3 regions of the Janthinobacterium darwini genome follow, and region 3 is predicted to be linked to each of the others. Evidence: predicted binding sites of a transcription regulator. Region 3 holds the regulator's gene; each other region holds the start of a gene.
The links. The regulator FliA, encoded in region 3, starts transcription of late flagellar genes. The targets are predictions, from matches to a motif close to CTAAAGTTTNNNNNNNNNNNGCCGNTA.
Positions count from the first base shown of each region.

Region 1: a site for FliA is predicted at 1,677-1,703, ahead of ACQ4WZ_RS06535 (FlxA-like family protein). Genes of this name have one in related genera too.
Region 2: a site for FliA is predicted at 1,646-1,672, ahead of ACQ4WZ_RS19895 (flagellar protein FliT). Genes of this name have one in related genera too.

Region 1 is NZ_JBNYXX010000001.1:1,429,960-1,433,232, reverse strand. It holds gene ACQ4WZ_RS06540 (sensor histidine kinase) at 1-1,263, shown strand, start outside; gene ACQ4WZ_RS06535 (FlxA-like family protein) at 1,305-1,646, opposite strand; gene dcd (dCTP deaminase) at 1,766-2,335, opposite strand; gene ACQ4WZ_RS06525 (alpha/beta fold hydrolase) at 2,468-3,268, opposite strand.
Region 2 is NZ_JBNYXX010000003.1:325,217-328,489, reverse strand. It holds gene ACQ4WZ_RS19900 (M13 family metallopeptidase) at 1-1,505, opposite strand, end outside; gene ACQ4WZ_RS19895 (flagellar protein FliT) at 1,716-2,012, shown strand; gene ACQ4WZ_RS19890 (type IV pilus assembly protein FimV) at 2,433-3,273, opposite strand, start outside.
Region 3 is NZ_JBNYXX010000001.1:332,048-335,320, forward strand. It holds gene flhF (flagellar biosynthesis GTPase FlhF) at 1-529, shown strand, start outside; gene ACQ4WZ_RS01475 (MinD/ParA family ATP-binding protein) at 522-1,385, shown strand; gene ACQ4WZ_RS01480 (RNA polymerase sigma factor FliA) at 1,430-2,161, shown strand; gene ACQ4WZ_RS01485 (flagellar motor protein) at 2,143-2,889, shown strand; gene motD (flagellar motor protein MotD) at 2,895-3,273, shown strand, end outside.

The sequences.
Region 1 (3,273 bases), 1.1 Mb from region 3:
GTCGATGCAAAAGGACAAGAACTGATGGGCCGCAAGGTCCATCCGGCCATACTCGGCAAGGCGCGCGCGCTGCTGGCGCAAGGCTCGCCCCATGCCGTGGTGCGCGAGGTCATCGGCAGCGACGGCGTGCGTTACCTGCTGTTCCTGCCCTCGTCCGTCCGCTTTCGCACTGCCGAGGCGGGCGCCGCGCGCGACACGCTCAACGCCGTCACCCTGAGCGGCCCGCGCGGCATGGGCGGCCCCCGTTCCGAAGCGTCCGGCATGCCGCCGCCGCACGCCGACTACCAGCGCGGAGGGCCGCGCGAGATGGGTGGCATGGGCGGCATGCCGCCGGGACCGCGCATGGACAACCCCTACCGCACCTTCATTCCCCTGGCCGCCGCCATCGCCGCCAGCCTGCTGTTCTCTTTCTTGCTGGCCTGGTATTTTGCGCGTCCCATCCGCGACCTGCGACAAGCGTTCGAGGCCGCCTCGCACGGTGACCTGGCGCCCCGCTTTCACGCCAGCGGCAAGCGCGGCGATGAATTGACGGACCTGGGCCGCGATTTCGACCGCATGACGGGTCGTTTGCGCAGCCTCATGGAGAGCCAGACGCGTTTGCTGCATGATGTGTCGCACGAACTGCGCTCGCCGCTGGCGCGCTTGCAAGCGGCCATCGGCCTGGCGCACCAGCAGCCGGACAAGGTGGACGCCTCGATGCAGCGCATCGAACGCGAAAGCGAACGCATGGATAAGCTGATCGGCGAGCTGCTGACCCTGTCGCGGCTGGAAGCCGGCGCTGGCTCACCGCTCAGCGAAGACGTCGGCATCGCCGACCTGTTGCACGACATTATGGAAGACGCCCGCTACGAAGCGAAGGCGCGCCAGGTGGAGATAGCCCTCGCGGGCGACGCGGCCATCGCCGACGCCGCTGTCACGGGCCGGCCGGAGCTGCTGGCGCGCGCCGTGGAAAACGTGGTGCGCAATGCCGTCAAGCACAGTCCCGATGGCGGTACGGTGGAAGTGAATTTGTCGCGCCAGCATGATTGGCTGCGCATCGCCGTGCTGGACCGGGGACCCGGCGTCGCTGGTGCCGACCTGGCCAGCATTTTCCAGCCGTTCTTTCGCGCCAGCAATACCCAGCACAGCACGGACGGCCATGGCCTGGGCCTAGCCATCGCCCAGCACGTCATCAGCGCCCATGGCGGGCGCATCGGGGCCAGCTTGCGTAGCGGTGGCGGGCTGTGTGTGGAAATGTTGCTGCCCACCAAAACGCCAGGCTGACCTTCCGGCGAGCCTGGCGGCGAGCATTGCCGCTAACCTTGTTACGCCTGGGTATCGATGATGCTGCCCAGGGTGGCCGAGCTTGATTTGGCCGGACTCGTCGCCGTATCGGCGCTGCTGGTCGTCTGAGGAGCTTGCTGCGCCGCCTCTTGCGCCGCTGCCGCCTGTAACTGGGCAATTTGCGCCTGCAAGGCCTGGATTTGTTGCGCCAGCTGCTGCTGCAGCTTTTGCGACGCGTCCGTCTGCGCGCCCTTCTGCGATTCCGTCAACTGCTTTTGCGCCGCCGTGATCTGCTTTTGCAGCGCCGCGATCTGCGAACTGCTGCCCGAGCTGGCGCTACTTGCCGCACTGACCGCGCTGCCTGAACCGATTGCCGCTACCATGATGCCTCCTCAGTGTTTCACTACCAAGGTTAACGGCAAGCATGGGCGCGGATGTAGTGCTGCGGGTGTAAAGGCAGGTAAAGAAGGGAAAGACGGCTGGCGCCCCGCCCTTCCAGCAATCAGGTCTTCGGCAGGGTCACGCCAACCTGGCCCTGGTATTTGCCGCCACGGTCCTTGTACGAGGTTTCGCACACTTCATCGGATTCGAAGAACAGCACTTGCGCCACGCCTTCGTTGGCGTAGATTTTCGCCGGCAACGGTGTCGTATTCGAAAACTCCAGGGTCACGAAACCTTCCCATTCCGGTTCGAACGGGGTGACATTGACGATGATGCCGCAGCGCGCATACGTGCTCTTGCCCAGGCAAATCGTCAATACATTGCGGGGAATGCGGAAATACTCGACCGTGCGGGCCAGCGCGAACGAGTTCGGCGGGATGATGCAATAGCCCTTGCCAGACACATCGACGAAGTTATTCGCGTCAAAATCCTTCGGATCGACGATGGTAGTGTTGATGTTGGTAAACAACTTGAACTCGTCGGCGCAACGGATGTCATAGCCATAGCTGGACGTGCCGTAAGAAACGATGCGGTTGCCGTCGCGTTCCTTGACCTGGCCCGGTTCGAACGGCTCGATCATGCCCGTTGTTTCCGCCATGCGGCGTATCCATTTATCGCTTTTAATCGTCATCGCAGGGGCTCTTTCTAGAATATCGGAATGGCGGGGGCCGCACGCCTGCTGCAGGCGCGGCCCGAATGGCAGGATTTTACGCGAAAACCCGCCACTATTGGCCCTTGCAAGATGAAAATCGTTGGCGTCAGGCTACTGCTTCGCCAGCAAGGAAGCGATCATCTCGCGCACCACTTGCGCCGTCAGTTCCGGGTTTTCCATGGGAAACAGATGGCCGCCCGGCACCTGGCGGAAAAACCTGCCGACCAGCTTGCGCGTGGCCTTCAAACCCGCCTGGCGGCATTCCACCGATGCCGTGCCGCCGATAAAACCGATGGGCACGGGAAAGCCATCCTTGACGAGGCCGCCGATATGATGCGGCAAGCTGCGATAAACATCCGTTTCCACTTCGCGCGTAAAGCGCAGCTGCACCCCGTCCGGGTGGGGAACCAGGCCGCTATCGATATAGTCGCGCAAGACTTGCGGCGCCCAGATCGCGAACATGTCCTTGGAGGCAAAGTGTGCATACGCGGCTTGCGCATCGGGCCACAACTTGCGCCGCCGGGCGGAAAAGCGCGACGGAGAAAACCGTTCGCCCAGCGCCGTATTGCGCGCCAGGCGCACCAGCAAGGCGCGCCAGCCCGCCACCACGGGCGAATCGAGCAAGACCACGCAGCGCACCAGGTCGGGGCGCTGCTTGGCCACCATGACGCTGAGCATGCCGCCAAGCGAATGGCCGACGAGGATCACGGGCGCGCTGTAGCGGCGTTCCAGGTCGTCGATGTATTCGCGCACCAGCTCGGGCCAGCCCGTGCTGACGGGGTAAGCGGGATCGTGCGCGTGCATGTCGAGCGCCTGCACGCTGTAGTGCTGACCCAGCAAGGCGAACAGCCTGCGGTAGGTGCCTGCAGGATAACTGTTGGCATGGGCAAAGTGCAGTTGCGGGAGTGTCATCGTGG
Region 2 (3,273 bases), on a different contig from region 3:
AAGTTCAGCGCATTTTGCAGCGGCAAGTTGACGGCGTTGACCAACTGCGCCGGCATGGCCCAGGCCTTGCGGTCAGGCGACTGGCCCAGCTTGGCCAGTTCCTGCTGGTAATGATACTGCTCCGCCCGCTGCACATTGCCCAGCGCGTCGCCGCGCACCACGCGCAAGCCCGCATAGCTGGCCCAGCGTTCCGGATAGCCCACGCCCACGTACAGGGTCTGGAGTTTCTCCTGCGCCTGCGCCTTGGTGGCCGGCGCCATCCAGTCCAGCTTGTCGATGCGGCGCGAGAAGGCAGCGACGATATTGCCCACCATGTCTTGCACGCGGGCTTTCGATTCAGGCGGGAAATAACGCTCCACGTACAGCTTGCCGACGGCGTCGCTGAGGGCCGCGTTCGTCGCCGCCAGCGCGCGCTTGCTGCGCGGTGACTGCTGCGGCGTGCCGCTCAGGGTGCTGCCGTAAAAGGCAAAACGCTGATCGGCGGCCGCCTTCGGCAAGGTGGTGCTGAAATGGTTAATCGCGTGGAAAGCCAGGAAATCCTTCCAGGTCGCCAGCGGCACGCTCGCCACCAGCGCCGCGCTGCCCTTCATGGCCGTCGGGTGCCAGACGATGAAATCGGTCTGCCTGCCCAGGCCTGCAGCCTGGAAGAAGGCTTTCCAGTCCAGGCCAGGCGCCTTGCTGGCGAAGTCGGCGGCGCGCCACGCGTTGTTGCCCTTGGCGACATCGGCTGACTCTTCGCGGCTGGCGTGACTGGCGGCAATTTTCTGCTCCAGCGCAAACACGCGCGCGGCGCGGGCTGGCGCATCGCTGTAACCAGCCTGCTTGAGCATGGCGGCGATATGCGCCTGGTAGCCAGTGCGCAAGCCCTGCATGCGCGCGCTGTCGTCCTGGTAGAAGGCGCGGTCGGGCAAGCCCAGCCCGCCCTGCAGCAGATAGGCCACATTGCGCGTGGTGTCGTTCAAGTCTTGCGCCACCCACAGGCCAAACAGGTTTTCCGTATAAAAATTGGTAGCATTGAGCGGATCGACATCGGCGCGCAGGCTCTCGCCCAGCGCGCGTGCCAGTCCCGCCTGGTCGCGTATGCCATCGATCTTGCTCAACAAGGGCTTGATCGGCGCCCAGCCTTTCGCTTCGATGGCCGATTCATCCATCCAGGAACGGTAAAAATCGCTGACCTGGCGTGCGGATGCATCCGCCTGCGGCGCCGCCGCCAGGCCTTCGACGAGGCCGATGATGCGCTCGTTGGTCGAGTTGGCGAGGATGGCGAACGAGCCCCAGCTGCTGCGGTCGGCGGGAATCTCCGTGCTGCGCAGCCAGTCGCCATTCACGTAGTCATAGAAGTCGTCGCCGGGCGACGCCGTGGCGGCAGCGGGGACAGCGGCGCTGGTGGCCGCTTGCTGGCCATGCGCTTGAGCCGGTACATAGGCCACGGTGGCGCCGGCCAGGGCGAGGGCGATGGCAGCCTGGACTGGAGTCCGGGACCAGGAAAAACGCAAACCGTGCATGGCGATCCTTTCGATGAAAATAAGCAAAATCATAGCCTGAGAATCATACCTTTTTCGCATGCGGAACAACGGCTCGGCGGGAGATTCCGGCAGCCAGCCACAACCATCCAAATTATTTTCACTTTTTTTTCAAAAACACCCTCAAGTTCCCGCTGAACCTGCCGCTAATCTAGACAAGCGGTAATCCATTCACTAGTTACGGGTGTGCTCATGACCTCCAACGACGTTCTCTCGATGTATGAAAATATTGCAGGAATGACCAACAAAATGGTCGTCGCCGCACGTTCGAGCGACTGGGATGGCTTGGACACCCTGGAAAACCAGTGCGCCAGCGCCGCCAGCACGACCATGACGGGCAAAGTGCCTGCCCTGGCCGGCGCTTCGCGCCAGCGCAAGATTGACTTGCTCAAGCAAATCCTGGCCAACGATCGCGAAATCCGCGCCATCACGGAACCGTGGATGACGCAACTGCCGAACGCCATGCAGGGATCGCGCGCCCGCATGTAGGTCAACATTGCCGCGCCAGAAACAACAAAAGCACCTGCGGGTGCTTTTTTTACGTCTGCCGCCGTGCCGGGGAGCGCTGCATTTGCGGCGTCCGAAAAGCAAGGAGGGGGAATTTGGAAGGCGAGCCCCAGGTATCTCCTGGCGTCGCCTCGCTGCCGGTTGCATCCGGCGTTCGCGAGCACATCGTCGGCATCGCAAACCGCTTCCAGACCCAGGCGTTTATGCAACGCTACACCTGTTTGCCGCGCCACACTATCGTTGGTGACTGCGCCAGGCTGGGACTGTTTTATCGTAGAGCAAGTCCACTGAATTAATCATATCACCATCTTTAAGAAATAGGCAACACGTTAGACAGGCACTTTCTATCCTTTTTTCAATATCTTTTTTTATATCAAATCTGGGCGCGGCCTTGCAGCAGCGTTAACGCGAGAACGGCTCCGCTTCCGCCTCGGCCGCGTCCTCTTCCAGCGCTTCCGTCAGCACCGGCACATCCTTCTTCTTGCGGCTGAACGGTTTGCGCAGCAAGACCCAGTATTTCGACGGCGTGCCCGCCCCCGCCGCTTGCCTGCGCTTGCGCACGGCATACACGACGAGCGCCGTCAGCAGCAGGAAGGACAGGGTGCCGATAAGCAGCCACATCAAACCATTGCCGCCCGCTTTCTTTTCCTTGTCGGCTGCCGGCGCCGCGTGCAGGGGCTTGGGTTTGGCATGCGGCGCTTCCGCCACAGCCGGTATGGCAGCCGGTGGAGCGGTTGGTGCGGCGACGACGGGCAGCGCCAGCGCCTTTTGCAAGGCGCCGATCTTGCCCTCCAATTCGCCGAGCTTTTCATTCAGGGCCGCGTTTTTCTGGTCCAGCGCCACGCATGCTTGCGCCTGCTCCATATTGGCCTGCGGCGCGCAGGCGGCCACGGGCGCAGTGGCGCGGCGCAACGGCGCCGGGCGCAGCGCCGGGGCAGATGGCGTGGGCGCGACGGGCGGTGGCACAAACACGCGTGCCGGACGCACCAGGCCCTCGGCGCGCGCGCGCGCCGCCAGCGCGGCGGCATCGGCCGGCGGCGCGCCGGGCATCGCGCGCGGCAGTGGCAGTGGCTGTGCCAGCGGCACAGCCACTGCCACCGGAATAGCGGGCCTGACTGGCGCACTGGCGACGGCTGGCGGTGCTGGCGGTGCCGGCGTCAGCCACAAGGTGCCCAGGCGCACGACGGCGCCGCTACCATTGCCCAATAATAAATACAGATGGACGTGGCCTGCCTGGATCGCT
Region 3 (3,273 bases):
CGGCAAGATCCTCGGCGTGATGGTGCATTCGGTGAAGGATGAAGCGGACTTGCGCATCGCCCTGAAGGAATTGAAGAACAAGCACACGGTGCTGATCGATACGGTGGGCGTGAGCCAGCGCGACCAGATGGTGACGGAGCAGGTGGCCATGTTGTCGGGCGCCGGCGCCGACGTGAAACGTTTGCTGTGCCTGAACTCCACGGCGACGCAGGAAACCTTGAACGAAGTGGTGCGCGCCTACCAGGGCAGTGGCCTGGCCGGCTGCATCATGACCAAGCTCGATGAAGCGGCCTCGATCGGCAATGTGCTCGACGTGGTGATCCGCCAGAAACTGAACCTGTTTTATGTGTCGAACGGCCAGCGCGTGCCGGAAGATCTGTACCTGGCCGACCGCGGCTACCTGATCGACCGCGCCTTCAAGCTCAAGCGCGATGCGGCGGCGACGCAGTTTTCCGATGCCGAACTGCCGCTGCTGATGGCGCAGGCAGCTGCCCGCAACAATGAAGCGCGCGGGGTGCGTCTTGGCTAATTTCGATTTCGACCAGGCTGAAGGCTTGCGCCGCATGCTGGCCGGCCCGCAGCCGCGGGTGATGACTTTTCTCTCTGCCACGCCGCAGGACGACAAGGGGGCCATGCTGGTCAACCTGGGCGCCTCGCTGGTCTACGGCGGCAATGACGTGCTGCTGCTCGACGCCAGCGGCGGCAGCGATGGCGTCGCTGCGCGCCTGGGACTGGCGCACGGCGCCAGCCTGCGCGACGTGGCGCGCCAGCAGTGCGCCTTGAACCAGGTCATCCACCAGGTGCCGCAAGGCTTCGGCGTAGCCAGCCTGGGTGCGCGCAACCACCTGATGGACAGCATGGACTATGCGGGCGAGGAAGAACTGCGCCGCCTGGGCAAGACCTTCGAGGTGATGGCGCGCCAGAGCGGCATCGTGCTGGTCGACGGCGTCATGGCCGACGAGGGCGATTGCTTTCCCGTGCCGCTGATGGCCTCGTCCGATATCGTGGTGCAAGTGTCGACCAGCGCCACTTCGATCAAGGCGGCATACTGCCTGATCAAGCGCCTGAGCCAGGAACTGGGACGCCGTCCGTTTGGCATTCTGGTCACCGGCGCTTCCGAATCCGAGGCAAAAGTGGTATACGATAATATGGCGCAGGCGGCGAGCCGTTACCTGGCCGTGAAACTGACCTCGATGGGGTCGGTGCCTGCCGATGAGTATCTGCACCGCGCGGCGCGTCTGGGCCGCAGCGTGGTCGATGCCTTTCCGCTGGCGGGAGCTTCGGTGGCGTTTCGCGGACTGGCCGAGCGGCTGGCCCGTTCGGCGGCGCCGGTGCTCGGTGGCACCTTGTACCAGACGGGGAGCCCGCACCAGTTCAGCGTCTGAATCCATCATCAGCACACGATAGCAGTTAAAACAATAAGCAGCCTATGTACACGGTCAAAGGGAAATCGAACAAGGACTATTTGCTGACGGAGCACATTCCGCTGGTGAAGCGTCTGGCGCACCATATGAAGGCGAAATTGCCGCCTTCGGTCGAGGTCGATGACCTGATCCAGGCCGGCATGATCGGCCTGCTCGACGCCATCAGCCGCTATGAAGAGACGCATGGCGCGCAGTTCGAGACATATGCCGTGCTGCGCATCCGCGGCGCCATGCTCGACGAATTGCGCACCAGCGACTGGTTGCCGCGCAGCATGCGCCAGAACATGCGCAAGATCGAAGAGGCGATGAGCATCCTGCAGCAGCGCCTGGGACACCCGCCGACGGAATCGGAAGTGGCGAAATTGCTGAAAATGTCGCTCGTCGATTACCAGGAAATGCTGGGCGACGGCGGCGGCCACCAGTTGCTGTACTACGAAGACTTTCATGACCCGGACGGCAATGACAGCTTTCTCGACCGCCATTGCGTGGACGAGGACAGCGACCCCTTGCGGTCCCTGCTCGATACCGATTTCCGGCAATCCGTGATCGATGCCATCGACGCGCTGCCGCCACGCGAGAAAATGCTCATGGGCCTGTACTACGAAGAAGAGCTGAACCTGAAGGAGATCGGCGCGGTGATGGGCGTGTCCGAATCGCGTGTCTCGCAGCTGCATACCCAGGCCGTCGCACGCCTGCGGGCAACCTTGAGGGAGCTGGCGTGGACTGGTCCAGCGTAATCGGGCTGGCGCTGGCGCTGGCGGGCCTTCTGGTCGGCCAGGCACTGGAAGGCGGCAAGATGGCCTCCCTGCTGCAGCCGGCCGCCTTTGCCATCGTCATCGTCGGCACCTTCGGCGCCGTGCTGCTGCAAACGCGGCTGCGTACTTTCGTGCGCGGCCTGGAAATGCTGCGCTGGGTGTTTTTGCCGCCGGCCGATACGCGCGCCGCGCTGGCGCGCGACATCGGGCAATGGAGCTTGACTGCGCGCCGCGATGGCACGCTGGCGCTCGAACGCCTGATGGAAAACACGGCCGACCGTTTCAACGCCAAGGGTTTGCGCATGATCGTCGACGGCATCGCCCCCGACAAGCTGCGCCAGTTGCTCGACGTGGAGATCTCTGCCTACGAAATGGCCGAGCGCCAGGCCGTCAAGGTGTGGGAGTCGGCGGCCGGCTATTCGCCCACCATCGGTATTCTGGGCGCCGTGCTGGGCTTGATCCATGTCATGGAAAACCTCACCGACCCGAGTAAATTGGGCAGCGGCATCGCCGTGGCGTTTGTATCGACCATCTACGGTGTGGGCCTGGCCAATCTGCTGTTCTTGCCGGTGGCCAATAAACTCAAGGCCATCGTCTCGCGCCGGGTGCTGCAATATGAAATCACGGCCGCCGTGCTGTACGACATCGCCACGGGCGACCACACGCGCATCATCGAAGAGCGCGTGGCCAGCCTGCTGCACGAGCACTGACCATGATGCGGCGCGCGCGCAGGAAGTATGACGAGGAACCGGACAACCAGGACCGCTGGCTGATCTCGTACGCCGACTTCATCACTTTGTTGTTCGCCTTTTTCGTCGTCATGTATGCGATTTCGCAAGTCAACGAAGGTAAGTACCGCGTCTTCCAGAATGCCATCGGCCAGGCTTTCAGCCTGGAAAAGGGCGCGCCGCCCATCATCATGGAAGCACCGCAAGCCATTGCGCTGCCGAATCCCGCCCTGAAACGCCGCACTGAAGCCCTCCGCCGCGAGCGCGAACACATGACGCGCCTGGCGCAGGATCTCACGTCCACCCTGGCGCCGCTGGTCAAGGAAGGCAAGGTCAGGGTCACGCAGACGAGCCGCGGCGTGAGCG